2 regions of the Flocculibacter collagenilyticus genome follow, and region 2 is predicted to be linked to the other one. Evidence: predicted binding sites of a transcription regulator. Region 2 holds the regulator's gene; the other holds the start of a gene.
The links. Region 2 encodes ArgR, which controls arginine synthesis, uptake and breakdown. Its sites were predicted from a motif close to ANTGAATANNTATTCANT; they were not measured.
Positions count from the first base shown of each region.

Region 1 (16,989 bases), 1.6 Mb from region 2:
CTTAGCACCTAAATATTTTTCAAGACCATCAGCAGCAATCAAGCCTTTTAATAACCTAGTCTTGTCTTCAGACGATAAACTATTTTTATAAGAAACACCTTCAAGGCGTTGCTGTAACCATCTTTTTTCTTCTGTAGAAGTAATGTGCATATATTCTGCACCAATAGAACCACAATATGTTTGCTGTAAAGACTGGAATAAGTCTTTCAGCTTCATTGATTCTTTACCTGCGGCATAAGAACCAACATTGAATTCTTTTTCTAAATCTTCGCGAGTTAGATCATGATATTCTAATTCAAGATCGCGAACTTTAGTTCTTTGCCATAATCCAAGCGGATCAAGTTTCGCGTTTTGGTGACCGCGAAAACGAAAGGCATTTATTAATTGTAAAACTTTTACTTGTTTGGTGTCAGCTGCACTTGAGGTAGCGACCGTAATAGCCTGCTTATATTTGTTCTTTGCTAACTCTTTAAATTGATCGCGTATCTCAGAATGTTTTCGTTCAACGTCAACTCCATCGACCTTTGGTAAATTGTCAAACAGTTCACGCCATTCTTCTGAAACGCTAGTAGGATCTTCGAGATAGGATTCGTAGACATCTTCTACATAAGCCATGCTACCGCCGCTCATCTGAGAAGATTTGAACCACTCCTTCATTGTGCCTTCGTGCATTAATGTCGCCCTTTTTAAGCGCTGATTATTATTAAACAAAAACTCAAAAGCCCAGCTATTTTCACTGGGCTAAAGAACTATATATTAAACCGAGCGGTTTAATAACATTGATTTGATATGACCAATAGCTTTAGTTGGGTTCAAGCCTTTAGGACATACGTTTACACAGTTCATGATACCGTGACAACGGAATACGCTAAATGCATCATCTAAGTCATTTAAACGTTGTTCAGTAGCGGTATCGCGGCTGTCTGCTAAAAATCTGTACGCATGCAATAGACCAGCTGGACCAATAAACTTATCAGGATTCCACCAGAATGAAGGGCATGATGTTGAGCAACATGCACACAATATACATTCATATAATCCGTCAAGTTTTGCACGCTCTTCAGGAGTTTGCGTGTATTCACGAGCTGGAGGCTGCGTGTCTTCATTGATTAAGAACGGCTTAACTTTCTCGTACTGAGTGAAGAATTGCGTCATATCAACAACTAGGTCACGAATTACAGGTAAACCCGGTAGTGGTCTAATGACAATAGTACCCTTTCCTAACGCTGAAAGAGGAGTAATACATGCTAGGCCATTTTTACCGTTCATGTTTACACCATCAGAGCCACAAACACCTTCACGACACGAACGTCTGAAAGCTAATGATGGATCTTGCTCTTTAAGTTGAAGTAGCGCATCAAGTACCATGATGTCGCGACCACCTTCAATCTCTAAAGAATAATCTTGCATTCGAGGCGCATTGTCCACATCTGGGTTGTAGCGATAAATTGAAAATTTAATCGTTGCCATTACGTCTGCTCCTCTTAATATGTACGTGCTTTAGGTGGGAATGCATCACGAGTAACTGGGCTCATGTTTACATCGCGCTTCATCATAGATTCATCACTAGGACTATAAATAGAGTGACATAACCATTGGTCATCATCACGATCTGGGAAGTCAAAGCGGCTATGTGCACCACGACTTTCTGTACGATAGTTAGCAGATACTGCTGTACTGTATGCAGTTTCCATTAAGTTATCTAATTCTAAGCACTCAATACGTTGTGTATTGAAATCACTACTCTTATCATCTAAACGAGCATGCTTCAAACGTTCACGAATTTCTTTTAATTCGCTTAACCCTTGAGCCATCGCTTCGCCTTCACGGAATACAGAGAAGTTTAGCTGCATACATTGTTGTAATTCTTTTCTGATCTCGAATGGATTCTCACCTTGACCAGGCTTAGAAGATTCCCAACGATTAAATCGAGACATCGCTTCATCAATGTCTGACTGTGAAGAATTATGCGATGCACCTGACTGTTCTAGGGCTTCACCTAAATGCAGGCCAGTAGCACGGCCGAATACCACTAAGTCAAGTAACGAGTTACCGCCTAAGCGGTTTGCACCGTGCACAGATACACATGCAATTTCACCACATGCGAATAATCCAGGCACTACCTTTTGATTGCCATTGGCATCAACAGTTAACGCTTGGCCATCAACATTAGTTGGAATACCACCCATCATATAGTGACAAGTTGGAATAACTGGAATTGGTTCCTTAACTGGGTCAACATGAGCAAACGTTCGAGAAAGTTCACAAATACCCGGCAAGCGTGATTCTAAAACTTCTTCACCAAGGTGATCTAGCTTCAATTTCAAGTGAGGACCCCAAGGACCTTCACAACCTCTGCCTTCTCTGATTTCTGTCATCATTGAGCGAGCAACAACATCACGGCTAGCTAGGTCTTTTGCGTTTGGCGCATAACGCTCCATAAAGCGCTCACCATCTTTATTAAGAAGATAACCACCTTCACCACGACAACCTTCTGTGACTAGTGTACCAGCACCCGCAATACCTGTTGGATGGAACTGCCACATTTCCATGTCTTGAACTTGAACACCTGCGCGAAGTGCCATACCAACACCGTCACCCGTATTAATGTGGGCGTTTGTTGTTGATGCAAATATACGACCAGCGCCACCAGTTGCAAGTACAGTTGCTTTAGATTTGAAGTAAACTAGCTCACCCGTTTCAATGTCGATTGCTGTACAACCTGTAATTTCACCTTGTTGGTTCTTAACCAAGTCTAGTGCATACCACTCACTGAAAACCTTTGTTTTATTTTTTACATTTTGTTGATACAACAAATGTAACAACGCATGACCTGTACGGTCGGCCGCTGCAGCGGTACGAGCAGCTTGCTCGCCACCAAATTCTTTTGATTGGCCACCAAATGGACGCTGATAAACCTTTCCTTCGTCGGTACGAGAGAAAGGCAGGCCCATATTTTCTAATTCAATAATTGCTTCAGGGCCGGTTTGACACATATATTCAATAGCGTCTTGGTCACCAATGTAGTCTGACCCTTTAACGGTATCAAACATGTGCCATTCCCAGTTATCTTCATGGGCATTACCTAAAGCTACAGTAATTCCGCCTTGAGCAGAAACCGTATGAGAACGCGTTGGAAACACTTTAGATAAAAGTGCACAAGACTTGCCAGATTCAGAAATTTGCAAAGCAGCGCGCATACCCGCACCACCTGCACCAATTACAACGGCATCAAATTCACGTACTGTAATTTTCACTTACACACCCCACAAAACAAATAAGCCTACAGCGACAAAGCCAAACGCAACCACGCTTACTAGGAAGCTTAAAACATTACGTAACGCTGCAGATTCTACATAATCAGTTAATACCTGCCATAGTCCAATACGGGCGTGTATCATAATAGAAGCCAAAGCCAATAACGTGAAGGCCTTTACTAAAATATTCGAAAACAATCCGCTCCAATTCTCGTACGTTACAGTAGGAGTTGTAAGGAAGAAGCCGACAATAAAAATTGTATATAACGTTAATACAACAGCTGTTGCACGTAACGACACAAAATCTTGCACACCATTTCTTTTAAGTGATGCTTGATTTAAAAGCATAGTTATTCTCCTGCTGTATTAAACAAATATCCAATATGCTAAAGCGATTGCAACTAGCACCCAAACTACGAAAATTAGTTTTGCACTGTTGCTGCCAGACTCTAATTCTTCGAAATGCCCCATATCCATAAAGATATGTCTAATGCCACCAAGAAGGTGATAACTCAAAGCAATTAGAGTGCCCCACGCTATGAATTTAGCTAGGAAAGAAGTTAGAAGTTCTTTTACATAATCAAAACCTTCAGGAGAAGATAAAGACTCAGCCCAAGCCCACACTACAAAAATAAGTGCGAAAAACATGGCTACGCCAGATATGCGATGTAATATTGATGCCTTTGCGGACGCAGGGAAATCAATGGTTGTTAGATCGAGGTTGACAGGTCTCTGTTTTTTCACGGTCGCTTGCCCATCAGCTCATTAAATGAGCTATTTTATTTATAGTTATTATCAACTACTCTATTAATGAGTAGCACCTAAGTCGGAAAGTTTTAATTGTAACCAATTTATTCAGGTTACTTGAAGAAAACTCTCTTATAACTAAATTGGTATTAAACCCCTCACAGTATATATACGCGGGATTAATAATACAATTTTTGTTTAAATTTAGAGGCTTGCTTTCATTCAAACGCTCAATAATTACGCATTTGAGAATAGATATGGATCATTTTTGCATTTAAATTGACTTTTACTGGCGTTTATAAGTTAAAATAATTCGGTTTGATATTAATAAAACTAAATTTTCGACAGAACATGAAGGAGAAAACTGTATGGCCGACAAAAAGGTGACCATAACGATTGATGGTCAAGAGCCATTTGAGTTGCCAATACTTAACGGTACTGCGGGTAATAGTGTAATTGACGTAAGAACCTTGGGTGCTAGCGGATATTTTACTTATGACCCTGGTTTTTTAGCGACCGCGTCATGTGAGTCAAAAATCACATTCATTGACGGTGGCAAGGGTGAGTTATTACACCGTGGCTACCCTATAGAACAGCTTGCAGATAATTCTAGCTACTTAGAATTATGCTACTTGTTACTAAACGGTGAGCTGCCTTCTGAAAATGAAATGGCAGAATTCACTACTACTATTACTAACCATACAATGGTTCACGAGAAAATTGCCCACTTCTTCCAAGGTTTCTTGGTAGATGCACATCCAATGGCAATGCTGTGTGGTGTTGTTGGTGCAATGTCGTCATTTTATCATGATGATTTAGATATTAATGACCCTGCACAACGTCACCGTAGTGCTTATCGCCTAATCGCAAAACTTCCTACTATCGCAGCGATGGCATATAAGTACAGCATCGGTCAACCGTTTGTATACCCACGTAACGACTTATCTTATTCTGCAAACTTCTTACACATGATGTTCTCTGTACCAGCAGAAAACTACAAAGTAAGCCCAGTTATTGCTAAAGCAATGGATAAGATTTTCATGCTTCATGCTGACCATGAGCAAAACGCATCTACTTCTACAGTTAGATTAGCGGGCTCTTCTGGCGCTAACCCTTATGCATGTATCTCTGCAGGTATTGCATCTTTATGGGGACCAGCACACGGCGGCGCAAATGAAGCTTGCTTGAACATGCTTGAGGAAATTGGTTCAGTTGATCGTATTCCTGAATTCATTACTAAAGCGAAAGATAAAGCTGACCCATTCCGTTTAATGGGCTTTGGTCATCGCGTATACAAAAACTTTGACCCACGCGCAAATGTAATGCGTGAAACATGTCATGCTGTGTTAAAAGAGTTAAATATCAAAGATCCATTACTAGATGTAGCGATGGAGCTTGAAAAGATTGCCTTGGAAGATCAATACTTTGTTGAGAAAAAACTATATCCAAATGTAGATTTTTATTCGGGTATTATCCTTAAAGCAATCGGTATCCCAACTAGCATGTTCACGGTAATTTTTGCAATGAGCCGCACTGTAGGTTGGATATCTCATTGGGATGAGATGCTTAGTCAAGCAGGCCATAAAATTGGTCGTCCACGCCAATTGTACACTGGTGAAACGTCTAGAGATTATGTTGATATTGCAAAACGCAAATAAGTATTTATCTTGTTAATTTTAAAAGGCAGCTCCGCTGCCTTTTTTATTGCGTCACTTTTAAAAAATTCCTTCATCTATCTTCACATCAATAATTGTCAAATCCCTTTGTAAATCTAGCGCTGTACATTTAGCCTCATAATTTAGTCAAAACGACACTTAATTAGTGCAATTAACAATAAAATGGAATGCTGTAAATTGTAATAAAGTGTTATAACTTATTGTTATTTAATATATTTACTATACATTATCACTCTTGGCACAACACCTGCTCCATGTAGTAAAATTATAATTAATGGAATAACCTCATGCTTAACATAAACTTACCATCGCATAAGTCGCTTTTTCTTATTTCTTCTGTGGCTTTTTCCAGCATACTCCTAACAGGCTGTGATGAAGCAACTGCATCAGCAGAAACTAAACCAGAAAAAGAAGAAATTAGTATTCCTATTGAAGTCTCTACTATTGATTCTGGCGATATCAGTTCTACCTACCAAACTACAGCCATTCTTGAAGCCAAAGAAGAAACCGAAGTTACTAGTAAAGTCTCAGGCATTGTTGAAAAGATTTTTGTTGAAGAAGCAGATTATGTTGAAAAGGGACAAATCATTGCTCAACTAGATTCAAACCGTTTTGAATTACAATTACAAAAAGCAAAAGCTGAATATAACAGAGTTAAGAGTGAACTAAACAGAATTGAAAAAGTGCACGGCAAAAAGTACGTAAGCGCAGATCAATACACTCAATTAAAATGGCAATTAGAAGCGGCCAAAGTTCAGTTGAATATAGCTAAATTAGATGTTGAAGAAACCAGCATTAAAGCACCTATCTCTGGATTTATTGCAAAGCGTCATGCAAAGGTAGGTAATTTAATTAATCAATACCAAGAAAATAGCCTTTTTCATATTGTTAACCTAGACGAACTTCAAGGTATTATTCATCTTCCTGAGCAACAACTACAATTTGTAAAACCTAAACTAAATGCTACGTTAAAGTTATCTGCAATCAGCCAACCACAAAAAGCGTATATTGAGCGTATAAGCCCAGTTATCGATGCACAAACAGGTACATTCAAAGTAACACTTAAAGTCCCTAATCCTCAGCACACGTTAAAAGCAGGTATGTTCGCAAAAGTGGATATTAACTATGACACGCATACCAACGTAGTAAGGATCCCACGCACTGCCGTTATTGAAATGGATAATCAGCATACCGTGTATATAGTAGAAGAAAACAAAGTATCTAAGAAAATTCTAGAAATAGGTTACCAAGAAGGTGGCTATTACGAAGTTATTAACGGTGTTGCAACAGGCCAACAAGTGGTTACAGCAGGCCATAACAACTTGAAAGACCAAGCTAAAGTACAAATTGTATCTACACTTTAATAAGGGACTATTGCCATGAAAGTAGTAGAAATTGCAGTAAAACGCCCTGTAACCGTTTGGATGTTCACCGCCGCGATCATCCTATTCGGTCTTGTATCACTATCAAGACTTTCAGTGAATTTATTACCTGAATTGTCATACCCTACTCTCACCATCAGAACAGATTATGAAGGTGCTGCACCACGTGAATTAGAACAGTTAGTCTCTAAACCCATCGAGGAAACAATTGGTGTAGTAAAAGGCGTTCGTCAAGTTCAGTCTATTTCAAAAGCGGGACGTTCTGATGTAGTACTAGAATTTGAATGGGGCACGGAAATGGACCTTGCGAGTTTAGAAGTACGTGAAAAGCTTGATGTAATGCAGCTTCCCCTTGATGTGAAAAAGCCACTCTTACTTCGCTTCAACCCTTCACTTGATCCTATTATGCGATTCGGACTTCAGCTAGGGGAAAACAGCAGCACAGATCTAAAAACATTAAGAACGTTTGCTGAAGAAGAGATTAAACGCAAACTTGAATCTGTTATTGGGGTTGCATCAGTCAAACTTGGTGGTGGCTTAGAACAACAAATACACGTTTTAGTTGATCAACATAAAGCCAGCCAATTAGGTATTTCTTTAGCAACTATTAACCAGCGTTTAACTGAAGAAAATCTAAACCAATCAGGTGGTAAAGTTAAAAGCGAAAATCAAGAATACCTAGTAAGAACAATTAATCAGTTTCAAACGGTTGCTGATATTGAAAACGTTTTTATCGCGCACCAAGATGGAAAAAACATTCGCCTTGCTGATATCGCAACTGTACACGACAGATTTAAAGAGCGCGACTCCATCACACGCATTAACGGCGCTGAAGCCATTGAAATAGCCATTTATAAAGAAGGGGACGCCAATACGGTTGCAGTTGCTAATGCTGTAAAAGTCCGTATTAATGAGTTACAAGGTACATTACCTGATAGCCATCAGCTAATTGAAGTATATGACCAGTCAACATTCATTGCGGGTGCAATTAGCGAAGTAAAATCGGCTGCCATTATGGGTGGTGCACTAGCAATGGTTATTTTATATTTCTTTTTAAGAAACGTATGGTCAACCATCATCATTTCAATCTCTATTCCAGTGTCAGTTATCGCTACTTTTAATTTGATGTATGGTAACGATATCTCGCTAAACATCATGAGCTTAGGTGGAATCGCCCTCGCTGTTGGTTTATTAGTTGATAACTCTATCGTTGTATTAGAAAACATTGCGAGGAAAAAAGAAGAGTCAGGTGAAAGCTTAACTAACGCAGTGGATGGCACTAAAGAAGTGAGTGGCGCTATTCTAGCATCAACACTTACAACAATGGCCGTGTTCTTTCCTTTAGTGTTTGTTGAGGGTATTGCAGGACAGCTATTTAGTGACCAAGCTTTAACCGTTACTTTCTCTCTACTTTCATCACTTATTGTTGCACTAACCGTTATTCCTATGCTCTCTGCGAAAAAAGCAAGAGAACAGCTTGCGGTAGTAGATGATTATATTAAGCCCGTTGAGAAGCCAGTACAGAAAAAAACCGGAGTGCGTAAAGCCTTACACTTTTTATTATTGCCTTTTAAATTAATATTTAATCTTATTTTTAAGTATATACCCGGCTCATTGATTGTTGTTGTGACTGCACTTTATCGAGGAATAAGTCACATCCTTTCAAAACTACTTGCTCCCGTTTTATGGGCTTTTGACAAGTTCTATAATGCTCTAGCAGGCCGTTATCGAGCATTGCTACGTACTTCATTAAACCATCGCACTATAGCAGCAAGTTTAATCTTAATCGTGACTGCATTAAGCTTTTCCACACTCTATAAAGTGGGCATGGAATTAATTCCACGTATGTCACAAGGCGAATTTATCGTTGAGATCACGCTACCACCTGGCAGTCATTTGGATCAAACAGATAACTTATTACAAAATTTAGCTAAGCACACCGAGTCACACGAGTTAGTAAGTAAAACATTCTCAATAGCAGGTACAGGAAGCTTAATGAACGCATCTCCTGCTCAAGGTGGTGATAACTGGGGGCGTTTGAATGTTGTCATGAAAGACGGTTCTACAGGCCAAAATGAAAATGAAGTTATGGCGCATATTCGTGCTCGTCTTGCAAACATGGCAGGCGTACAAAGCCAATTTTCTAAACCTGAATTATTCAGTTTCAAAACACCATTAGAAATTGAAGTAAGAGGCTATAACTTAAACGCCTTGAAACAATATTCTACAGCTATTTCGGAAGCGCTGAATAAAACTCAGCAATTTACAGATATCGAAATGTCATTACGCACAGGTCAACCTGAAATAAAAATTCACTTTGATCATGAAAGAATTTCACAACTGGGATTGTCTGCGCCCGCAATTGCCAAGCATATTGCAGGTAAAATTCACGGTACATCGTCTAGTAAATTTAACGTGAATGACCGAAAGATTGATATTTTGGTGCGCATCGATGAACAGGAACGTAATTCTGTTCAAGACATAAAGAACTTAATTGTTAACCCAAGCAGTAATCAGCCAATTCCGTTAAGCGCAGTTGCTGACATTGAAATGTCAGTCGGTCCAAGCGAAATAACTCGTATCAGTCAAGAAAGAGTGGCATTGGTTACCGCGAACTTGAATGGTGGAGATCTTAAAGATGCAATGATAGTTGCCCAAGAAGTGCTTAATAACCTTCCTGCCCCCCTTTCACTTACCGCTAAAATCTCAGGGCAAAGTGAAGAAATGGAGAACTCATTTAAATCACTGCAATTTGCATTATTACTTGCTGTATTTATGGTTTATATCGTGATGGCGTCTCAATTTGAATCGTTACTACACCCATTACTTATCTTGTTTACTGTGCCTTTAGCGACAGCGGGCTCAATACTCGGTTTATTTTTAACTGGCACTAACTTGAGCGTCATTGTCTTCATCGGCTTAATTATGCTGACTGGTATTGTTGTTAATAACGCGATTGTATTGGTCGACCGTATAAACCAATTAAGAGCCTCCGGTATGGAAAAAATAAGCGCTATTCAGATGGCTGCCGAAACACGCTTCCGCCCTATTCTCATGACAACTTTAACAACTGTTCTAGGCCTACTGCCATTAGCAATCAGCTTAGGTGAAGGTGGCGAGATGAGAGCACCAATGGCCATCACCGTGATATTCGGTTTACTTTTCGCAACTGTACTAACGCTTGTATTTATTCCTGTAATTTACAGCGTATTCGACAGAAAAACATTCAAGGAAACCGCTAATGAGCAATAAGGGATTACATAAAGCGAGTGGCGAAAACGAATCTATTGGTAGTATTTTTGCCGCTTTTTCTTTAAGAAAACCAATCACCGTAACAATGGTGTTTTTATCAACCCTCTTACTCGGATTAGTGTCGAGCAAACTTTTACCACTTGAAATGTGGCCAGGCGTTGATATTCCAGAGCTATTTATTAATGTGCCGTACGCTAACTCTACTCCAGCTGAAGTAGAACGCCTGATCACACGGCCAGTAGAGGAAGCACTTGCCACAATTAGCGGGATTAAGCGTTTACGTTCGTTCTCAAGAGAAAACGGTGCAGAAATAGGGTTAGAGTTTGCTTGGGATGAAAATATCAACGCCAAAAGCATCGAAGCACGTGAAAAAGTAGATGCCATCAGGCATTTACTTCCTGACGATGTGGAGCGCGTTTTAGTATTTCAATTTAACACCAGTGATATGCCAATTTTGCAGTTACGTATATCCAGTGATCGCGACTTATCACTTGCCTATGACTTATTAGAGCGCAACTTAAGACGCCCTATCGAACGCGTAGCCGGTGTTTCACGGGTAACAATGTATGGCGTTCATAAGCGCGAAATATCCATTGAGCTTAACCCAGAAAAAGTATCTAGCCATAACATAAATACAGCTGACCTTGCTGCCAAAATGGCTGAGTATAATTTTTCAATGAATGCGGGACACATTTATGAAAGCAATAGAAAGGTTCAGGTAAAACCTGTCGGACAGTTTCAGAGTATTGAAGAAGTTGAAGATATTATCGTCGCGCAAGGTGTTCGCTTAAAAGATATTGCAACAGTTAGTCTACAACTTCCTGAATTAGAAGAAGGCAGGCATTTAGATCAAACTTATGCAGTTGGTTTAGAAATTTTTAAAGAGTCTAGTGCAAATCTTGTGTCTGTTGCACAAAACGTCATTGATGTAATTGACGAGGCTGGTAAAAGTCCTCAGTTCAATGGCATCAATTTATTTCTAATGCAAAATACCGCGGACGGTGTAACAACATCACTATCCAACCTAATCGATGCTGGGTTAATTGGTGCGCTTTTATCAATTGTTGTGTTGTATTTATTTCTGCGAAATATAACCACCACATTAATCGTTGTACTCTCAGTGCCAGTCGCAATATTTATTACCCTAGGCGCAATGTATTTATTAGGCTATAGCTTAAACTTACTTTCGTTAATGGGATTAATGCTAGCTATTGGTATGCTAGTTGATAATGCGGTTGTTATTACTGAAAGCATAATGCAAGAGCGAACTAATACCTCTGATCCTGTTATAGCCACTAAAAAAGGCGTAAATAATGTAAGTCTTGCTGTTATAAGCGGCACACTCACAACCGCAATTGTATTTTTACCAAACATTATTGGTAAAAAAATTGATGTAACCATATTTTTAGAACACATGGCAATTGCAATTTGTATCTCGCTGCTCGCTTCATTAATTATTGCACAAACATTAATCCCGCTATTACTTAGTAAGTTTGCCCCTTCAAATATAAAAGTTAAAGAACCTAAACATACTCGTTTAAATACTGGCTATTACAAGTCGTTAGATTGGGTGCTAAATAACCAGAAAAAAACACTCGCTATCGCGTTTGCAATGCTGTTTTCCATCGCTATTCCAATGAGTTTAGTCTCTGGTGATGAAGAAGCTTCAGGCTCAAATGATAGGCTCTTCCTCAGCTACAACATTAATGGCAATTACACCCTTGAAGAAGTAGAAAAAACAATTTCAGTCATGGAAACCTACTTATACGCTAATCAAGACGAGTTTTATATTGATTCAGTTTATAGCTACTTCCGCCCCGACTTTGGTATGTCGACACTTAACCTTAAGAAAGACCTAGATATTAGTATTTCTGAGATTAAAGATAGAATAAAAGCTAATTGGCCTACCCTAGTTAGAGCTGAGCCTCAATTTGGATGGGGAAATTCAAACGGTGGTGGCGTTAGGCTGACCCTAACAGGAAATTCGACCAACGTATTACTGGAAATTGCTGACAACCTTGTGCCATCAATCGAATCTTTAAATGGGTTTGAAGATGTGAGAACCGATATGACAAGCGATCAGAAAGAACTTCAAGTGACTATTGATCGTACAGCTGCACATCGCATTAACCGCTCAACGCAAGAGATTGCGCAATTAGTTTCTATGTCTTTACGGGGAATGAATTTACGCACCTATCGCGATCCAGATATGGGTGAAATTAGAGTTAAGCTGAACTTTGATAAAACCGTAAAAGAGTCCTTAGCTACTCTTAAACAAATTCCTATCTTAAAAGAGAATGGCGCAGTCATTACTTTAGATAAAGTCGCTACGTTTAACATCGTGCCAAAACTAAATGAAATTAGACGAATGGATAGGCAAACTGGGTTAGATATTGGGGCTAATCTTAGAGAAGACTTTACTATTGAACAAGCTCGTGACGCTCTGGAGCAGTTAATGAGTCAGGTGACCCTACCCCACGGCTATAGCTGGTCACTAGATGGTAGCTTTAAAAGACAAGATGAAGCGCAAGCAGTAATGTATACGAATATGCTTCTTGCAGTAGCAATGATTTATATTGTTATGGCTGCTTTATTCGAATCTCTAATTCTTCCTACCGCGGTCATTACATCACTCATCTTTTCAATTGTAGGCGTATTTTGGGCGTTCCTAATTACTGGCACACCAATGTCTGTAATGGGAATGATTGGTATACTCATTTTGATGGGGATTGTAGTAAATAATGGGCTAGTGCTAATTGACAGGATAAATCAATTTATAAACCAAGGTATGGAAATGAAACAAGCCATTTTAGACGCTTGTAACAGCCGCATTAGGCCAATATTAATGACCGTTTCTACCACTATTCTTGGTATGGTGCCTTTAGCAATGGGCTCTGCTCAAATGGGTGGTGAAGGCCCTGCTTATGCACCTTTAGCCATTGCAATCATTGGCGGGCTGCTTTTTTCTACTCTAACAAGCCTATTTTTGGTACCACTTAGTTATGTATTGCTGCTAAAACTAAGCTATCGCACTCAGTTATTGTTCAAAAGCAGTAGGCAAATTGCGACAAAAGTTATTAAGCCCTGCTAAAATACTAAAAATCGCTCATTGTTTGGAGAATATAATCTCTGTTATATTCTCCTTTTTATTACTTATCTAAAAATGCGATACCTGCCCAATTAATGCGTATCGTCAAGTAATTAAAGAAACAGATGAAATTAAGTGTATTTTGATGCTTTTGAATAGTTCCTGTTCAAAGGAATTAACTAAAAAGCAAAAAGTTAAGGAATCAATTATCATGTAACAAGACGGCATAATAAGTTGTTGTGTTCAAAAACAACAATATAACTAATTGTTCCTCTCAATAAAGTCCATCTCAAAACGCAATAGTTTTAACTTTGCTTGGACCAGTTCAGAGTTATCATTGTCAAAATAACTAAGCTCTTTTTGCAGTTTTTCTACATCGTTAATTACTACACTTAAGGATTGTAATACAGTAAGCCTCACTAATTCACTGCTGCTATGTTTTGCCTGTGAAATATAATTAATCGATTCATTAATATGCTGTTGATCACCCTCAAAATTCTCTATTGCTTTACCAATAGTGTACACCGCATAGCTGTGGCTCATTTCATCACGTTGACTTGCAATATCAAGTACTTCTTTAAAGAATTGAGGTGAAATAGCCGAAGTGTTCTCTTCAAGATATCTTTCAATGTCATCAAATTGAGCATAAACGTCACCTTGGGCATTATATAATTGCGTAGTAAGATGTTGCTCAATTATCAATGAAATCTCCTCATTTTGATAACCACTAAGCTCTGGTTGTTCAATTCCAAGATATTCAGCGAGTGCTAACAACGCCTCATGGCTTTCAGCGTTATCGGAATGTACTTGTTCTTCTTCATACTTTTTTATCGGCTCTTGCTTATGCTGCTTAGAAGGTAATTTTGACCTCGGTATAGTACTCAAGGAGCTTTGATGTTTTACCGCATTCACTTTATCCGTTTGAGCATCACTAAAAGAATCCATTTTAGCTTTCTCAACCACAGCAACAACCTGAGAATGTTCAGCAACTTGGTTAAATAAAAGTGAGTGCCCGTTTATCAAAATAAAGGCAATCAAGAAGCCAGATAAAAAATAAAAAATTCTGGAGTTAAAAGACAACTTATTACTCATGTAGATTTAAGGGGGTTCAAGAAGTAGAAAAATTATTATCAAGAGGCATAGCTAATAGTAATACTATCAGCTATACCAAACATTAATTAATGAATGTCAAAACGAACGCCTTGGCAGCCATTGTTGTTATGCGTTGTACCTGCACTCTTAATAGACCAGAATACTTCGCCATAAGTTGAATTCGAGTTTGTTGGAGTAAATTTTCTAGTACACGTCTTAGTCTTTTTGTTATTCCAAACTGGCTTACCATGTTTAAGTTTAACAAACGTGTAATCCAATTCCATTTTGTACTCTTTACCGTTGTCTGCACCTAAGTCAGGATAAAAACCATGGCCATAACCAGCAGTTAGATTTTGTTTTCTTCTCTCTTTAAACACAACTGTGTTATCGCTTAATCGAGTTATTTTCAACTTCACGCTTGTTACAGTGTATGCACCACGGTTACAGTAAAAAATCATCGATTTAGTACGACGCGTTGTATTAGCCCAGTTATAAGGGGCTACTTCACGCCAAATTTCACAATCCTGTTTATCGCCAGAAAAATACCCACCGTCAGTCGCCGCTGTGCTGGTTTGTATACTAGCACCTAATAACAATACCGCAGATACGCTATGAATTAGTGTTTTTAATTTTTGCATGTCTCTCACAACTCTCATTTTTATAATTAACGCACTTTCACGACATTTAATATGAAATTAAACGGCGTGCGCGAAAGTATACTAAAAAAATTACGTTTGGTGGTCTAAACAGGTGGCTTTTTATTTATTTCGGTTCATTTAACAACTTTTAATGCATAACACGCATATTAAAATTCACTACTAAACCTAAAAAAGTTTGTTAATTTACTTTAGCTGGATGCAATTGGTTGGAAACTTATTTCGCTACAAACATAAATGAGCTAGCAAGCTGAAAAATGTCACAAGTGGTTACCCATGATTAAAGTAGATAGTTTGTACTGGTAGTGGTAGTGGTAGTGGTATCTACACTCTAGAGAACGGAAGGACATATGTTTACCAGCATCATTAGCGCCGTATTGTTAAAATTGAACAATACAGAACGGCTAAGTATTTTTCGTACCTTCGTATATCACTTTAAACGCTTCAAAGCCGATATATAACACAACTGAAAAAATTGCGATAATTAACAGCCAATATAAAGTGCGTAAGCCTGAATGAACTGGATTATCTTTAGTTTTGGGAGCTACTTTTATTCCGTCTTGCTCTTTTTTAGCATCCGTATCTTTTTTCTTGGCCATTATCACTCCTCAAACTAAAAGCGTGAATCTATTCTACTCAGTTAGATTCACGCCCTTTACTAGTTTATTAATAAAGTTACTTGCCTATATGGGTAATTCCACCCATATAGGATCGTAATGCTTCTGGAACTTCAACTGAACCATCGGCTTGCTGGTAGTTTTCTAAAATAGCAACTAATGTTCTGCCTACCGCTAAACCTGAGCCGTTAAGAGTATGCAATAACTCTGGTTTTTTGCTGCCTTGTCGTTTAAAACGTGCCTGCATTCTACGTGCTTGGAAGTCGCCCATATTACTACAAGAAGAAATTTCACGATAAGTATCTTGCGCTGGTAACCACACTTCTAAATCGTAGGTTTTAGTTGCGCCAAAGCCCATATCACCTGTACACAAAATAACTTTTCTGTAAGGTAACTCTAATAACTGTAGTACTTTTTCTGCACTTTGAGTTAAATCTTCCAGCGCTTGCATAGCATCTTCTGGTTTAACTAAGTTTACTAACTCTACTTTATCAAATTGGTGCTGACGGATTAAACCACGTGTATCACGGCCGTATGAGCCCGCTTCACTTCTAAAGCAAGGTGTATGTGCCGTTAATTTAACAGGTAGCTCTTTCTCATCAAAAATCACATCACGCGCAAAGTTTGTAAGTGGCACTTCAGCGGTAGGAATTAATGATAACTTATTTTGGTTACCTTCAGATAAAGGCTGAGTATGGAATAAATCTTCACCGAATTTAGGCAGTTGCCCTGTTCCAAGTAGCGATTCAGAATTAACCAAATATGGTACATACGCTTCTGTATAACCATGTTCTTCTGTATGAAGGTCAAGCATGAATTGCGCTAATGCGCGGTGCATTTTTGCAACTTGCCCCTTCATCACAGTAAAACGTGCGCCGCTTAATTTAACGCCGGTTTCGAAGTCTAATTCTTTATTTAAACCTTCACCAACATCAACATGATCTTTAATTTCAAAGTCGAACGTACGCGGCTCACCCCACGTTAAAATTTCTACGTTCTCATCTTCATCTTTACCAACTGGTACAGACTCATCTGGCATGTTTGGAATGCTTAACGAAATTGCGTTAATCTGATCTAATAACTCTGCTAACTCATGTTTTGCTGCATCTAATTCATCACCAAGCTTTCCAACTTCAGCGAGTAATGGCTGAATATCTTCACCGCTTGCTTTTGCTTTACCGATGGATTTGGAGCGAGTATTTCTTTCGTTCTGTAGACTTTC
Region 1 covers NZ_CP059888.1:2,099,172-2,116,160, forward strand. Annotated here, with positions in the region: gene sucA (2-oxoglutarate dehydrogenase E1 component) at 1-672, opposite strand, end outside; gene HUU81_RS09315 (succinate dehydrogenase iron-sulfur subunit) at 757-1,470, opposite strand; gene sdhA (succinate dehydrogenase flavoprotein subunit) at 1,485-3,257, opposite strand; gene sdhD (succinate dehydrogenase, hydrophobic membrane anchor protein) at 3,258-3,605, opposite strand; gene sdhC (succinate dehydrogenase, cytochrome b556 subunit) at 3,624-4,001, opposite strand; gene HUU81_RS09335 (citrate synthase) at 4,373-5,662, shown strand; gene HUU81_RS09340 (efflux RND transporter periplasmic adaptor subunit) at 5,968-7,044, shown strand; gene HUU81_RS09345 (efflux RND transporter permease subunit) at 7,060-10,314, shown strand; gene HUU81_RS09350 (efflux RND transporter permease subunit) at 10,304-13,405, shown strand; gene HUU81_RS09355 (hypothetical protein) at 13,664-14,365, opposite strand; gene HUU81_RS09360 (hypothetical protein) at 14,581-15,132, opposite strand; gene HUU81_RS09365 (hypothetical protein) at 15,555-15,749, opposite strand; gene serS (serine--tRNA ligase) at 15,826-16,989, opposite strand, start outside.
Region 1: a site for ArgR is predicted at 4,272-4,289, ahead of HUU81_RS09335 (citrate synthase). Genes of this name have one in related genera too.

Region 2 (16,989 bases):
GCATCAGTTCCCGTTAAACCTAAAATTATAGGCGGAACCGAAGCTGAACAAGACAGTTACCCATGGATGTCAGCGCTTGTTACTACTTACCCTAGCCCGTTCACTTCTCTGATAGTCGCCAACTCAACTATTTCGACAACCCCAATGAGCAACTCTCCTGGTGGCACAGCCACAGGCAATATTGTTGATTGTGGGCTCGCAAAAGAGGTATGTCTAAATGCCGAAGGCAATATTTGTCTAATTGAAAGAGGTGAAATTGACTTCTCAGACAAGGTGCTTAACTGTGAAAATGGAGGTGGTATTGCCGCGGTTGTCTATAACAATGTTGATGGCATACTTTCAGGAACGCTAACTGGTGGCTTTAGCGGTACAATACCTGCTGTTGGTATTACACAAAGCGATGGTTTAAATCTACTTCAACAGATAAATTCATTAGCTACAGTAGAGGTTAGTGAAGACAGCCGATTGGCTCAAAGTAGTAGTTGTGGCGCAAGCCACATTGGCAATGGCTGGATATTAACTGCAGCACATTGTGTTGACTATCCGGGTGCAAACGAAAGGCATGTGAATATAGGTGAGTACAACCTTAATGACGGCGCAGAAAATGCCTCAAATATCGAAAGCATTTATATTTATCCAGACTATACGTTTAAAAGCTCTGATGACATTGCATTAATAAAAGTTAGTAATTATTCTGATGCCCCTTCTATAAAGCTTGCTGACTTTGATACCACTCAGGCCCTTTCATTGAGCAATGCCCCAGCTACCGTTATTGGTTGGGGAGGTCGTACAGGCTATGCACCAGGCGAAGGCCCAACATCAAACTTTCCAGACATACTCCATCATGTTGATGTATCACTTTTCAACGCAGAACAATGCCGTGAGATTACTGCTGAATCGCTGACACGTGATAGCGATGACGGCACTGTATATACCATTGATGACGTATATGTTTCTGACAAAGAGATATGTGCTGGACGTTTAACTGGTGGCCATGACGCATGCCAAGGTGATAGTGGCGGCCCTCTAATTGCACAAACCAATGATGGCGTAAGACAGTTAGGCATCGTTAGCGGTGGTATGGGCTGTGCTTATCAAGGCTACTTAGGTAAGTACACACTCATAGGCGCCTACACCGACTGGATAGAAGCTATCACAAATGGTGTAGCTATATCACAAGCTTATAATTTTAAAGATGTCCCTATTACAACTCAGCATAAAACAACACTCACTGTTGATAATCACTCTGGGGAGTCTGTAAATATTAGCTATGAAATTGAAGGTAGTAATGCATTTTCAGTAAACGGAAATAGCTGCCAACAACTTGGTATTGACGAGTCGTGCGATATTGAAGTGGCATTCTCCTCAACCATGTCAGGGCGCCACGAAGCGAATGTGGTTATCAAATCAAATAACCCCAACATTGCAACTAGCCAAAGTAAAATTAGAGCTGAATCACTCAGCGCGTCAAATAATTTAAAAAGCGATGCAGGAGCCAGCGGACAAGCAATTACTTTTTATTCAGGCGGAGATGAAAAATGGGAAAGTAATCCAGCTGAAACTGGGCTACGCAGTGGAGAGATCAATCACTTCGAATCAAGTATTTTAATGGCGGTAGTGAAAGGTAAAGGAACATTAACATTTGATTGGAGCGTGTCCTCGGAAGAGAACACTGACGATCCTACTTTACCTTTTGACGCTCTTTATCTGGAAGTTAATAATCAGCAAATAGAGTTTATTTCCGGTGAAGTTGATTTCACTGAATATAAAGTTTCTCTAACTGAAGACTCTAATATTATTAAGTGGGTGTATAAGAAAGACCCTAGAACCTCTGAAGGAGAAGACAGAGCTTATTTACGCAACGTTAACTATACTCAAAACCAAACAAATACCACTACTGAATCTCGCACTAGTAGTAGTGGCGGTAGCATGGCTTGGATAACGTTACTATTTTTTTACAGCATACTGATTATTAGAAAAGCAGCAAAATAGTTAGATAATTTTCCCAATTAAATTGAACGGGATTAAATTTTCTCACTGTAGGGTCAGGTTGCATTCAGTTAACCTGACTCTATTAAGCTCAAAACTTTTCATCTCATACCATACTTTTACATTTCTCTCGCCACTCATCACAATTCAAAATTAATGGCATTTACTCCAGTACGGTGTACCTAGTAACATCAAGAGACACTAGTATAAACCGATAGATTGTGTAAAATTGCATGATTAATTCAGTGAGGTAAATATATATGTCAAGTCAAGCGAAACAAGAAGCACTCGTTAAGTCTTTTAAAGCGTTGTTAAAAGAAGAAAAATTTGGCTCACAAGGTGAAATAGTTGACGCACTAAAAGCGCAAGGCTTTGACAATGTAAGCCAATCAAAAGTGTCGCGTATGTTAAGTAAGTATGGTGCGGTACGTACGCGTAATGCAAAACAAGATATGGTGTACTGCTTACCTGCAGAGCTGGGAGTGCCAACGGCAAAAAGTCCGTTACGTCAATTAGTTCTAGATATCATCCACAATGAATCTATGATCATTATTCGCACTAGTCCAGGTGCTGCGCAATTAATCGCGCGTTTATTAGATTCATTAAGTAAAGCCGAAGGCGTATTGGGTACTATCGCAGGTGACGATACCATTTTTATTGCCCCAAGCAATATTTCACAGATTGATGAAACGCTTGAGCGCGTGAGAGATTTATTCGAAAACGTCTAATCTGTAACTCACTCTCTATACTCTAAACCTTCATCAAGTATCGTGCTTACCAATAACGTAAGCACAACCAATTATTCTAAAGATTCATTACCGTAGGTTGCGCTATAGCTTTCTATAAAATTCACGGATGGAGCAAAAAAGGCTGCGCCTGTTTCAGCCTGCGTATATTCCAGTAAATTATCAACTTGATCAGCATTCTTGTTGTGTGCACTTGTACAAACCATGCTGTTTAGCATCAACTCAAAATGCTCGGGCGTATGGCAGCACGAAATAAAAAACAGCCCCTGTACTTTCATATGACCATAAGGCATGCTTTGTCTAAGTATCTCCATTTTTTGCCCATGCTCGTCTAGCATATTCACTCGACTCGTATGCGAGTAGATAGGTTTTGTGGCTGTATTCATTTCTTGGTTATCAATTTTACTGCGACCAATCACTTCCTCTTGAGCAGAGACATCAAGTGATTCCCACTTTGTCAGTTGATGTCGGTAACGCTGAACATGCAGATAAGAGCCATTTTCAAACTCTGGATCTTGTTCTTTGCTCACTAATGCAACTTCACGCTTCCGCCTTCCTTTGGGATTACCTGTACCATTAACAAAGCCTGTTAAATCTCTACCGTCTAAATACCTAAAGCCACGTATTTGTTCAACCAACTCAACTGCATTACTGAGTAATGCACACACTCTTAAGCCTGCAAGGTGGTTAACATCAGCCCGATCCGAGCGAATTTGTATCATTAAGTCGTAAGGTACAGCGGGCATGGTTATATCGCCATGCTCAATAGCAGGAAAAGATCTCAGTAATTTAGGACGAACAGCAGGGTATAACTCATTCCAATAATTAGCACCAATTGCAATAACCGTTGAAACCATAGACTCAGAGAATTGTTCTGATATTTCGTCAAATATTGACGTTAACTTAGCTAAAGACTCTCGAATATATGCTTCACGGCCATCATGGGCATTAAACATCAAAAACAAACCATGTAAGTTTGCTTCAGCGCAAATGCCAAACTGCTCTTGTGCCATTATTGAATTTCCTTGTTGGTATATAGCCGAATATTACTGACTTCTTTCAAACCTAAATAGTTGGTTTAAAATAAGTAGCAAAATCAATACGATCAGTGCTGTTATTTTAGCATCAAAAATGCGGTAACAAAGCACTTCGTTCTTCTACCTGAACCTTTTTTAAATAATTATAATAGCTTAGAGAAAATTTGCCGAAGCTTTACGATAACGTTTAATAGCAAGTAAGCTTGTCCGAACCGCAAAAACGTATTGTCAGCGTGATTTATTGTGCGGATTTTATCTAGTAAAAAAATTTATCACGTGTGGCAATAAAGTAACGTTAACTTTTGCACCAACGGTTAACGGCGTGGAGGCGTGACTTGTAGCCCAAATACGATTGCTAGCATAATCAACTTCGTATTCGTAACCTTGGCTGGTGTAACGCCTAGCTAAAATGGTGGCTTTGCCATTGGTATCAGGTAACGCTTTTACATTATTTGCACGCACAAAAATATCGCCATGCATACCCGGCGATAAATCGGTGCCATTTAAATCTGAAACATCACCTAACATACACGATATGCCAGAGTCATTCACTTGCGCAGGTAAGTATGTACCTTTGCCAAAAAATTCAGCCACAAAACGTGATTTAGGATGTTCAAATAATCGTGCTGGGGTATCAATTTGCTCTACGATACCGTTATTAATCACGGCCATGCGATCGCATAATGCAAACGCTTCTTCTTTGCTATGGGTAACAAATACGGCCGTTACATTGCGAGCTTTAATAATGTGTTTAATTTCGTCTATCAACTCGAAGCGTACTTTTGGGTCAATATTGGAGAATGCTTCATCTAGCAACAACAATTGTGGCGAATAAGCTAATGCTCGAGCAATAGCAACACGCTGTTGTTGGCCACCAGACAATTGATGTGGGTATCGTTTGCCGAAGTCTTCCATTTTTATTAATGAGAGCATTTCATCGACTATTTGCTGTCGCTCTGTGCGCTTCAGCTTGCGTAAACCAAACGCAATATTATCCGCCACGGTTAAATGTGGGAATAGTGCATAATCTTGGAACATCATGCCGATATTACGTTGTTCAGGCGGCAAAAATACAGATTCACTATTTACCATTTTGCCATTTATCGCAATGCTGCCATGGCTGATATTCAATAGACCCGCAATGGCTTTTAGGGTTGTTGTTTTACCGCACCCACTAGCACCTAACAGCCCAACAATTTCATCTTTGGCAATACTTAGGTTCAAGCCATTTAAAATGGCTTTTCCGTTATATTGATAATGTAAATCTGAAATTTCAAGCTGAGACATTCAATACCTACTGCGAGTCAATCGACTGATTAATATAAAACAACGGGATCAATCCCACTACAACAATAGTTAGTGCAGCAAATGCTGCCAACTCTAATTGCTCATCACTTGCAAACTGATAGGTATAAGTAGCTAACGTTTCAAAATCAAATGGTCTTAATAAAAGCGCCGCGGGCAGCTCTTTTAAGCACTCGATAAAAATTAATAAGCTACATGAAAATAGCGTTTTCTTTACTAAAGGAACATGCACTTTGATTAATGCTTTCGTTCCACTACAGCCCATCGTTTTGCCCACCATATCAAGTGACGGACTGATCTTTGAAAAGCTCGTTTCAAGCCCCGTGATAGCAATGGCGGCAAACCTTACTACATAAGCAAAGACAATGGCAAATACTGTGCCGCTAAATAATAGTCCAGGGAGTGGCATCCCTAATTGTTCGGCAAAATTATTTAGCTGGGTATCAAATGCAGTTAAGGGCACCAATACACCAATTGCGAGTACGGTGCCAGGTAATGCGTATCCGGTAGATGAAAAACGCATTGACAGTTTGTTGGTGGTATTACTTTGTTCACGCTTTCTAAAATTAAGCCATAAAGCAACAACTAAACTGATGCCAGAAACCACCAATGCAATAATAAAGCTATTGCTTGCATAAGTAAGCACATCTAAATTCCATGACTCATCAAAATAGTCTACTGCATAATTCAATAAAATAGCCATGGGGATGATGAATGCTGCCGCTAATACCAAACTGCACCAGATAGTCACCAGCCAACCTTTCAAGCCTGATAACTGGTATATGTGCGTCTCACTATTTGGTTGTTGCCCTTGATATATTTCACGTTTACGACGATGGTATTTTTCTAGCGCGAGTAATAAAAAGATCACGCCTAGCATAACAACTGACAATTTAGCCGCCGCCGCTAAACTGTAGTGCCCCAACCAAGTATCATAGACAGCAGTGGTTAATGTACTTACTGAAAAGTAGTGCACAGTGGCAAAGTCAGCGACCGTCTCCATCCCTATTAATGCGATGGCCGCAATAATGGTTCCACGGGCAAGCGGCAATGACACCTTCCAAAAGCTTTGCCATGGCGTACACCCCAGCACTCTACTTGCGTTTATTAAGCTGTTTGATTGTTCTATAAATGTTGCTCTGCACATAATATAAACGTATGGAAATAACACCAACGCGAGCATACACGCAGCACCACCTAAACTTCGAATTTCAAAAAACCAATAATCATCAGGTGATTGCCAACCAAACCAATTACGTAGCGCTATTTGCACAGGCCCTGCATAATCCAGTAAGTCAGTATAAGTGTAAGCAATAATATAGGCGGGCATCGCCAGAGGTAGCATGAGTGCCCATTCAAAGGTACGGCGTAAAGGAAAGTCACATACGCTCATTAACCACGCCAATGGCACACCAATAAAAAAGCTTAATACAGACACTAAGAAAACTAATAGCAATGTATTAACCACATAATCGGCTAAAACCGTACTTGCTAAATGTGAAAAAATTGCATCATCAGGAGAGAAAGCTTGAACGATAAGCGCAAAAAGCGGCAGTGACAACACAAAGGCGATCACTACCGACGAGTTTGGCTTTAAAACTGCTGCGGCTTTATTCATTCCTAGCCGCCAAGGAATTGTGCTCATTTACAGATCAAATTTTATTTTATCTATCATTTTAAGTGCAGTTGTTCGGTGTTGGGCGATATCAGCAATCGACACATTATCTTCTTTAAATGCACCCCACGACTTCACCATCTCTGATAGTGCAACGTTCTTCTTAACTGGATATTCCATATTTACTGACGCATACATTTGCTGTGCGGTATCATCAGATAAGAAGGCCATTAATTTTTCAGCATTGTTTTTATTAGGAGAGTATTTGGTGATCACAGCACCACTTACATTAATGTGTGCACCGCGGTTTTGTTGGTTAGGAAACACGATATTGACCGCGTCTGCCCATGCTTTTTGCTTTTCATCTGTTAGCATTTTACCGTAATAGTAGCTGTTACCTAATGCCACATCGCAAAGCCCTTCTTTAATTGCTTTTACTTGCGCTCTGTCATTACCCTGCGGTTTTCTAGCAAGATTTTGTTTCACACCTTTAAGCCACTTTTCAGTTTCAGCTTCACCATGGTGAGCAATCATTGACGAAATTAAGCCAAGGTTATATGGATGTTTACCAGAACGCGTACAAATCTTACCTTTAAAATCAGCATCAGCTAACGCTTCATAGGTTAAGTTATTTTTTAGCTCATCGCGTTGTTTAGCCACATAAATACTTCTAACGCGCTTGGTTAATGCAGTCCAGTGACCTTCAGGATCGCGATACTGTTGAGGAATATTATTAGTGACAGCTTCACTATTAAAAGGCTGAGTAAGGCCTTCAGATTTAAGTTGCAATAATTTACTAAAGTTAGATGTCAGCACGATATCCGCAGGACTAAAACGTCCTTCGCGCTTAAGGCGTTCAATCAATCCTTTTTTTGCAAATACTACTTTAGTTTCAATTCCAGTTTGTTGTGTAAATTTTTCCAAAATAGGATCAATTAAGAATGGTTGTCGGTAGGAATAAATATTAACCACTTCAGCAGCAGACACTGAAGTAACAAACAGCGAAACGAGTGTAAGGAACATAATGCGAATTTTCATATCTTTATTCCATAATGAGAATGATTCGCATTATTCTATAGCGACTTCTCCTACATATCCAGCTGAAATTACAAATTATGCCCTGATTTTATATTCATCAATCAAATTAATAGCCAAAGCTGTTCAAGTCATACTGATGTTACCTATTGACTGTTACTATAAAAACGTCAACTTGTTATATTAAGCATCAATGATTATGATGCGCCAACAACCTTTCTAAAACACCACTCTAGCGGACCGACTTTAAAATACTTGAGCCACAAGACACTAAAACATACGCTCATAGCACAAAAAACTAATACGCTCAGCAGTGAAAAACCGATTGACTGATTTTCTAATTTTCCAATCACGTTAAGTAATCCCATACCTACGATGACATGCGCTACGTATAATGTGAGTGAAAGCTGTCCTGTTTGATAAAACCATTTATGTAACTTGCTATCAGCAAAATATTCGGAAAAATACAAGCTACCGATAAGCACGATAACCGCAGAACTACTTGCAGAAATAATATATTGAGGTAAAGGTGGAATTATCGATGTTGAGAATAGAAAGGCAACTTCATCTACTGTCATTTCTAACGCAGCACCATCACCTATCGCGCTTCTAACAAAATAAAACATAAGCTCACACATAATTAATGTACATAGCGCTATTTTAAATAGTTTATTTTTTGTTTCTCGACTTGATAAATCTTGCCTACCTAACCACATCCCAAACACTAAAAAAGCAACCCAAGGAAATACGGGATGAAAACCATTAAACAAGATATGTCTTAACATACCATCTATAGTCCATAAATTTTCATAAGTAAGCGTTGACCAGTTCCAATTTTTTTCATAATCAAATAGCACCATTAATATCGGAAATACCAACATACAAAGCACAGAAAATCGTAACAATCCTTTATCATTTAACTTGAAGATGAACGCTGCAATAATGAAATAACACCCATAAAAGTGGAGAATATCTGCTTGCCAAATTGGCGTGTAAATCAATCCTACTACAACCAACAATACGCCCCGCTTAATAATTGATCTGCGAGCACTAGACATAGCTGTAAGATCGCCTGACGCTCTTGCTTTATTGCTCAAAAATGTAATCCCTATGCCAGCAAGTATGACAAATAAAGCGGATGCCCTTCCTTCAAAGATTGCTGAGAACCCCAATAACAACGCATTCCCTTCCATCGCATTCATTGCAATTTTAAAGTTAACAATCACCATGCCAAAAATCGCCAGCGCCCTTGCAACGTCATATCCTTGCACCCTTTGCTTCATGTTATAAACCCCTGAAAAAATTAACGTTAAAACCTTCAAATAATAGTGAAAGGTGTTTTCTAGCACTCTTGCTTCACGTCCATTATTTAAGTGGCATGGCGTTACACTTACTCTATATTTACGTTATCAAGCTCGCTTTTTTACAAGCAATCAACTACACATAAGTAAACATTAATTGCAAAGTAAAGGCGCTCGCTGCGCTAAACGATTTCCCCTTCACAATTAAACCAAAATCTGCGTGAGGTAAATGTCGATTAATTTTGTAAGCAATGTCTCACAGTAAGGTGCGAGATACATGCTATATACCGTATTAGATAACGTCTTATAAAAATAAAAAACCTTAATTTACAATTAATTACACTTTAAATTCAGCATATTTCAATCCCTACCCTCAAAGTATTTACAAGAATGACGGTAGCGTAAATCCCGCCATACTATATATTTATACGTAATCCATCAGGGAGTGATGGTCATACATCAGCAAAGAAGTGGAAACTTTTCTATCAGGACGATAGAAAACATGGACGTAACAGGACACAGTCGGAGACTGCTTCATGATTCAGCGATGAAAAATGAAATGCTAGGAAAGCAACAGGAAGTGAAATGGACGCCCACAGGATGTGGATGCGGATTCGGTAAATGACTTACCGAGGTAATGGATAACAAATGGAACATCGCGGAGCGATAGGACCACCAGGGATAAGGTTTGTCACATGGATGCCACAGGGAATAATTAAGCAGGATGCTATACCCAAATAAAAAAGGGGCACACTTAGGTGTGCCCCTTCTTTCTTTTAACGTCTCATGCTAAAGCAACACTAAGCGCTCGCCGCATCAGCGATCGCTAACACTTCCTTGACTTTCACTTGCATCAACTCAGCATCATTTTGCGTTTCTAAGTTAAGACGAATTAAAGGCTCTGTATTCGATTTTCTTAAATTAAATCGCCACTGCCCCATATCTAAACTGATACCGTCTGTATAGTCTATCGCTAACGCATCTGACTCATACTTGTCTAACACTGCTTTTATCACACTATCAGCGTCTTTTACTGAGCGGTTTATTTCACCCGGTGAAGGAAAAGCGGCCATTCTTTGATTTAGCAATTCAGATAATGGCGTGCTTTTAAGGCAAATCAGCTCAGCTACCAGTAACCAAGGGATCATCCCGCTATCGCAATAAGCAAAATCACGAAAGTAATGATGCGCGCTCATTTCGCCACCATATACTGCATTTTCTTTGCGCATACGCTCTTTAATGAAAGCGTGCCCTGTTTTACTTTGTACCGCTTCGCCACCAGCAGTTGCAACGATATCTACGGTGTTCCACGTTAACCTTGGGTCATGTATGATTTTTTCACCGGGATTTTTTTGTAAGAACGCTTCTGCTAATAACCCAACAATATAATACCCTTCAATAAAACGACCATTTTCATCAAACATAAAACAGCGGTCAAAATCACCATCCCATGCTAAACCTAAGTCTGCATTATGTTTAATAACAGCTTGTTGGGTACATGCTCTATTTTCAGGTAATAAAGGATTTGGAATACCATTAGGAAAAGTAGGATCGGGATCATGATGAACTTTAATAAACTCGACCGGCACCTGTTGCTGTTGAAACTGCTGTTCGATTTTATCAATTACATGGCCTGCCGCACCATTACCCGCATTCACCACTATCTTCATTGGCTTTAGCTGAGTAACATCAATATAGTTGAGCAAGTGTGAGATATATTCATCAAGCACTGTCTTTTTAACGTATGTGCCTCGTTCGTCTACTTGTTTAAACTCACCTTGTTCGGCAATTGCTTGAATAGCAAACAACCCACTGTCACCACTAATAGGCTGAGAGCCCTTTTTGACCAACTTCATGCCATTGTAGTCAATTGGGTTATGACTGGCCGTGACTTCAATTCCACCGTCAACACCTAAAAAGAAAGTCGCAAAATAAACTTCCTCTGTACCCGTCATACCTAGATCAATGACATTTACTCCAGCATCCATTAACCCTTCAGCTAATGCAGTTTTAAGTGCTTCTGATGTGGCACGCATATCACCGCCCAACACCACTTGTTTTGGCTGCATATAATCACCAAAAGCACGTCCTATACGATATGCAATTTGCTCATTAAGTTGCTCGCCTAACTGCCCTCGGATGTCGTACGCTTTAAAGCATGTGATTTCTATTGGAGAAAACTGCTTATTCATTACCTCTATTTCCCTTTTTCTTAGCCGATTACGCTCTGCCGTAACGATCTTCAAATCTAACGATGTCATCTTCACCAAGATAAGAGCCAGACTGTATTTCTATTAATTCAAGCGGTAACTTGCCGGGGTTTTCCAGCGCATGCACCACACCTATTGGAATATAGGTAGACTGGTTTTCGGTAAGTAAAATCTCTTTATCGCCGTTGGTCACTTTTGCCGTGCCTGACACCACAATCCAGTGTTCGGCACGATGATGATGCATTTGCACCGACAGCTTTGCCCCAGGCTTTACAGTAATGCGTTTAACTTGAAAGCGTTCACCGCAGTCCACTGAATCGTATTTACCCCAAGGACGATAAACTTCTCGATGGAACGTAGCTTCAGGGCGAGATTCGCTTTTTAATTCATTCACTATCGTTTTTACTGCTTGTGCTTTGTCTTTATGAGCAACTAACACAGCGTCTTTAGTGTTAATAATGACAAGGTTTTCCACTCCCACCGCAGCGACTAACTTATCACCTGCGTTGATTAAGGTATTGCTAGTTTCTAGCGTTTTTACATCACCTTGAATCGCATTACCATGCTCATCTTGTGGTGACACTTGCCATAACGCACTAAAACCACCAACATCATTCCAGCCAGCATCAAGGGGAACAACAACGACAGCTTGCTCGGCAGTCTGGTTACCTTTATCGCTATCTTGTTGCGAAAGCGGCTCCATGACAGCGTAATCTATTGACTCATCCGGACATGCCGCAAACGCATCGGCGTCAATACGGATAAAGTCCATATCTTGATGGCGAACTTGCATCGCTTTTTCACACGCTTCGTATATATCTGGGCGGTAATGCTTTAATTCTTCTAAATAACGGCGCGCTTTAAACATAAACATGCCGCTATTCCAATAATAATCGCCTGATGCTAAATATTGCTCTGCTACGCTTAATACTGGCTTTTCAACAAACTGACTGACAGAGAAAGCGTTATCAATTGCTTGCCCACGTTTAATATAACCATATCCCGTCTCAGGCGACTGGGGCACAATACCAAATGTCACTAAGCTATCTTGCTGTGCATGAGTTTGTGCTTGCAACACTGCGGCTTGAAATGCCTCAGTGTCTTCAATCACATGATCAGCAGCCAACACCAGTAATAAAGGCTCTTTATTGGGCTGATTATCTTCTGCCGCTTGCATAACTGCGTTAAATGCCGCCAACGCAATAGCTGGCGCAGTATTTCTGCCCACAGGCTCAAGAAAAATACCATTGTGGGGCTTATTAAGTTGACGAACCTGTTCAGCAGCAATAAAGCGGTGCTCTTCGTTACAAATCAACATAGCAGGGTCACACGGAAGACCATCAAGGCGAAGAAGGGTTTCTTGCAGCATAGTGTGCTGACTATTTAAGGCTAAGAATTGTTTCGGATAGTTGCCTCGTGAAAGAGGCCATAGGCGTGTTCCAGAACCGCCAGCCATGACTACAGGTATGATCATTTTTATCGTTATTCCCTTTGTAGATTCAACTTTATTGCTATGCAAACTGCCCAAGCAGTCACTATCATCTATCGCTAATACGTTTTCGATGACAATGCTGCTTAGTTTGTAAAGTAAAACATAGCACTTGGCTGCTATTCAGCATAAATTTAACTGCTAAAAAGCGCCAACCTGCACTAAATATTTAATGACTGACGACCAATTGCATAATAAGTGAAACCTTTACTTTCCATGCGGGCTGGATCATATAAGTTACGGCCGTCAAAAATAATAGGTAGTGAGAGTTCAGTTTTAATTAAGTCAAAATCTGGCGCTCTAAAGCTTTGCCATTCAGTACAAATCACTAACGCATCCGCACCAGTTAATGCAGCTTCTTTCGTACCCATTAATACTAAATCTGAACGATTACCATAAATGCGTTGCGTTTCTTCCATTGCTTCAGGATCGTAGGCTTGCACAGTTGCGCCAGCCTGCCAAAGGGCTTCCATTAATACACGACTTGGTGCTTCTCGCATGTCATCAGTATTTGGCTTAAATGACAATCCCCATAACGCAAACTTCTTGCCAGCTAATGGCTTATCAGAACTTGCGAAGTCGGCTTTAAAATAATGAGCAATATATTCAAAGAGTTTGTTTTTCTGGCGCTCGTTTACGCCTTCAACCGCTTTTAAAATATCGGAGCTGTAACCAATTTGGTCTGCTGTTCTGACCAAGGCCTGTACATCTTTTGGGAAACATGAACCGCCATAGCCACAACCAGGATAAATAAATTGATAGCCGATTCGTGGATCTGAACCAATCCCATGACGAACATGTTCAATATCTGCACCTACACGTTCTGCAATATTTGCCATTTCGTTCATAAAGCTAATTTTGGTTGCTAACATGCAGTTTGCAGCGTACTTGGTTAATTCTGCACTGCGAATATCCATCACGATGATCTTTTCATGATTTCGGTTAAAGGGTGCGTATAATTCACGCATTAACTCTTCTGCTGACTCAGAATCCGTACCAATAATAATACGATCAGGGCGCTGACAGTCACTCACCGCAGCCCCTTCCTTTAAGAATTCAGGGTTAGACACTACCGAAAAGTCAATATCCAATCCTCGTTCCTCAAGCACGCTACGCATTTTTGCCGATACTTTATCTGCCGTTCCTACTGGCACAGTAGATTTGTCGATAACCACTTTTGGAGACGTCATGTGTGTCGCTATCGTTTCAGCTACTTTTAGTACGTATTTAAGATCGGCAGAACCATCTTCATCTGGCGGTGTGCCTACTGCAATAAACTGTAAATCACCAAAATTCACACCTTCTTCTGCAGAAGTGGTAAAAATAAGTCGCCCCGCAGCAAGGTTATTTTCAACTAGCGGTGTTAAGCCCGGCTCATAAATGGGAATGATGCCTTTTTTTAGGTTTTCAATTTTCTCAGCATCTATGTCTACGCAGCAGACTTCATGTCCTGCCTGAGCCAACACAGCGGCTTGCACTAACCCAACATAACCAATTCCATATATTGAAACTTTCATATTTTTCCTTCATCAACACGCGCTAAATTCTAATGCTGTCTATTCTAGCGTTGAACTAAGTGCCAATGCCACCAAAAGTTAAATATGAGTAACGTCACTGTGCAGATAATTAGGGCTGTTTTTCAAAAAATATGATGACGGTTGCCACTGTAATACCAAACTTTTTAATGTCGGCTTTATTCAACAAGCGCCTTTCATCTATTTGCACCATGGTATCGTCAAACATTACGTTATAACTGGTGCCGTCAACCTCAAGCAGCATTTCATATTGCCACTGTAATACTGGGCCAGCTTGTTTACCTAGTGCAGTGCCTTTAATATCATCAGCTTCGCCAGCAAAAGTATGCTCGTCAATTTGTGTTATCCGCCATTGCCTGAACTGCTTTTCATTATCGTCATATACAAAATGTTCATCCAGCACACCTTGTTTAAGAGAAGAGTTTGGCTGATTTTGCCATGTTCCAGTAATATCTACGTTAAAACGGCGTGTTATATTGCCTTGTAAATCAACTACCATGCCCCAAGCTTTAATTTTACCTGCGAAAAATTCGTGAAGTTTAAACTCAGGCGTAAGGGTACGGTATTGACTCACGTCATGACTACAGCTTACTAAAAACAGTATGCTGCACGTTAGCAAAAAGCCTTTTATAATCTGTAACATGATCCCGCCTATTCAATTCCAAATTTATTACACCAAACTTATTACAATCATTTAGCGCTTAACGCTTCTGGATTACTGGCTATGCGTTAATTTTCTTGTAAACTTCGGGTAGCTGCTATTTGAAGAGAGCCAAATAGCTAAAAAGTGTTTGTTTATTTCACTGGCAGGCAACGATGCGTGCCTTTTCCCATTAAAAAACAGTTGTGCAGTCTCATCTTCCCCCCATTGAAAAGTCAGTTCATCACCTTCTTTAACATCAGGAAAGTTCACGTTACTTAACCACTGACTAGACTCATTTCGCCATAGCGACAACTTTTTCCATTCATCTTTGGTGGCTTCATTAAATTCTTCAGCACTAATGTCTCTTAAATATGAGAGTGACAACTTCAGAGGAGGCTGTAAGCCTTGATACTTGCCACTACTTGCATACAGCGTTGCATCGTATACGTCCCAAAACCATACTGAAAGTCTGGCCTGTCCAATTTGCTTCCACGCAACAACATGTTCTTTCGCACTGTCGTTGGCTTGTGATGTATCAGGTGAAGCTAAGGTAACTGAATGAGTGAAAAACGCAGCAACCCACACAACTATGACGATAGATATACGAGAGGCGGATTGACAAAAAGTCATGCTGTTAGCACAAGTAGCCATTAAATTACTCACTATTGCTAGAGTTTAAATGCGTACTATTTACGTTTTTGTGTAGCGCTTGATACGACGCAAATGTGTTAATCAATAGCAAACCTATCAATGGCAAACTGGCCCACCAAATAACGAATAAGCCAACAAACACAGCATCCTTCCATGCCAGCGTTGCCACTCCCCACATTTCAGCTGCACCGTAACTGGCTGCCGCAGCCACCGCAAAAATAACGCTGATTAACCATTTTGGTAGATTAAAGCTCAACAAGAATATAATCATAAATCGGCCAAACGCTAACCATAAGCCAACTAGCCAGAGTGGGATCCAATGTACGCCAAACAATGCAGATGACTGTGCTGAACTTTCAACCGAGCCTAAAATCAGATGATAATTTTCTCGAAACGCAATCCAATTTAATTGAGTAAATATTTGGTCAACAACCATGCCCATTACCGCAATAATTAATGACACAACCGTCAAGCTAAATGACATCGGTCTTATAACAAGCCACGCGACGACAGCGATGAACACTAGTGACCAAATTTGTGTGCCCACAGCCAAAAACCAAATTGCTTGAAATATTAAGCCGTCTATCCACCATTTATTCCATCGTGGATTATCTTGATCATGGCTGTTGGCATTAGGTGTGTTGAACATAAGGACCATCCATTAGCGCGATATTAAGCGCGCTGCTTTTCCGCAGTAAGATGAATCACGCTGATGGTTTTCTCTAAAAACCCGCCTTCGCAATAAGCAAAATAATAGAGCCACAGCCTAAAAAATCGCTCGTCATATCCTTCACTATTAAGTAAAGCCTTTTTCTCAAGTAAGTTAGTTCGCCAATCTGTTAATGTGGTTGCATAATCTACCCCAAAATCAAAAACATTGCGGGTGACCATGTCTGAGTATTCAGTAATGTGCTGCTGAAGAAGAGTAACACTGGGTAAGAAGCCTCCTGGAAAAATATGCTTCTGAATAAAGTCTACATTATTTGCATAGCTTTCGAGTTGTTGATCAGCGATGGTGATAGATTGTAAAGCCAACTTACCGCCCGGCTTTAACAACTTATTACATTGTTCAAAAAAGGTAGGTAGATACTTACGCCCAACCGCTTCTATCATTTCTACTGAAACAATCTTGTCATATTGCCCAGTTAACAGGCGATAGTCTTGTTTTAAAAGGGTGATTTTGTTCTGCAAGTTAGCTTTAGTAATACACGCTTCTGCATATCTGTGTTGCTCGTCAGACAAGGTCGTTGTGGTTACCGTACAGCCATACTCTGTCGCGGCTAATATGGCTAGCCCTCCCCAACCAGTGCCAATTTCTAACACGTGATCACCGGGCGAAATATCCAATTGTTCCAAAATACGGCGCATTTTATTGCGCTGAGCCTGCGCTAACGTATCACTGTCAGACTCATATAAGCCAGAAGAGTAGCACA
Region 2 covers NZ_CP059888.1:544,914-561,902, reverse strand. Annotated here, with positions in the region: gene HUU81_RS02475 (trypsin-like serine protease) at 1-1,992, shown strand, start outside; gene argR (transcriptional regulator ArgR) at 2,250-2,717, shown strand; gene HUU81_RS02465 (Dyp-type peroxidase) at 2,789-3,748, opposite strand; gene HUU81_RS02460 (ABC transporter ATP-binding protein) at 4,025-5,059, opposite strand; gene HUU81_RS02455 (ABC transporter permease) at 5,067-6,695, opposite strand; gene HUU81_RS02450 (extracellular solute-binding protein) at 6,723-7,730, opposite strand; gene HUU81_RS02445 (DUF418 domain-containing protein) at 7,925-9,010, opposite strand; gene HUU81_RS02440 (phosphohexomutase domain-containing protein) at 9,829-11,199, opposite strand; gene HUU81_RS02435 (mannose-1-phosphate guanylyltransferase/mannose-6-phosphate isomerase) at 11,249-12,712, opposite strand; gene HUU81_RS02430 (UDP-glucose dehydrogenase family protein) at 12,889-14,244, opposite strand; gene HUU81_RS02425 (DUF3833 domain-containing protein) at 14,354-14,905, opposite strand; gene HUU81_RS02420 (chalcone isomerase family protein) at 14,978-15,556, opposite strand; gene HUU81_RS02415 (DUF2878 family protein) at 15,561-16,205, opposite strand; gene HUU81_RS02410 (SAM-dependent methyltransferase) at 16,229-16,989, opposite strand, start outside.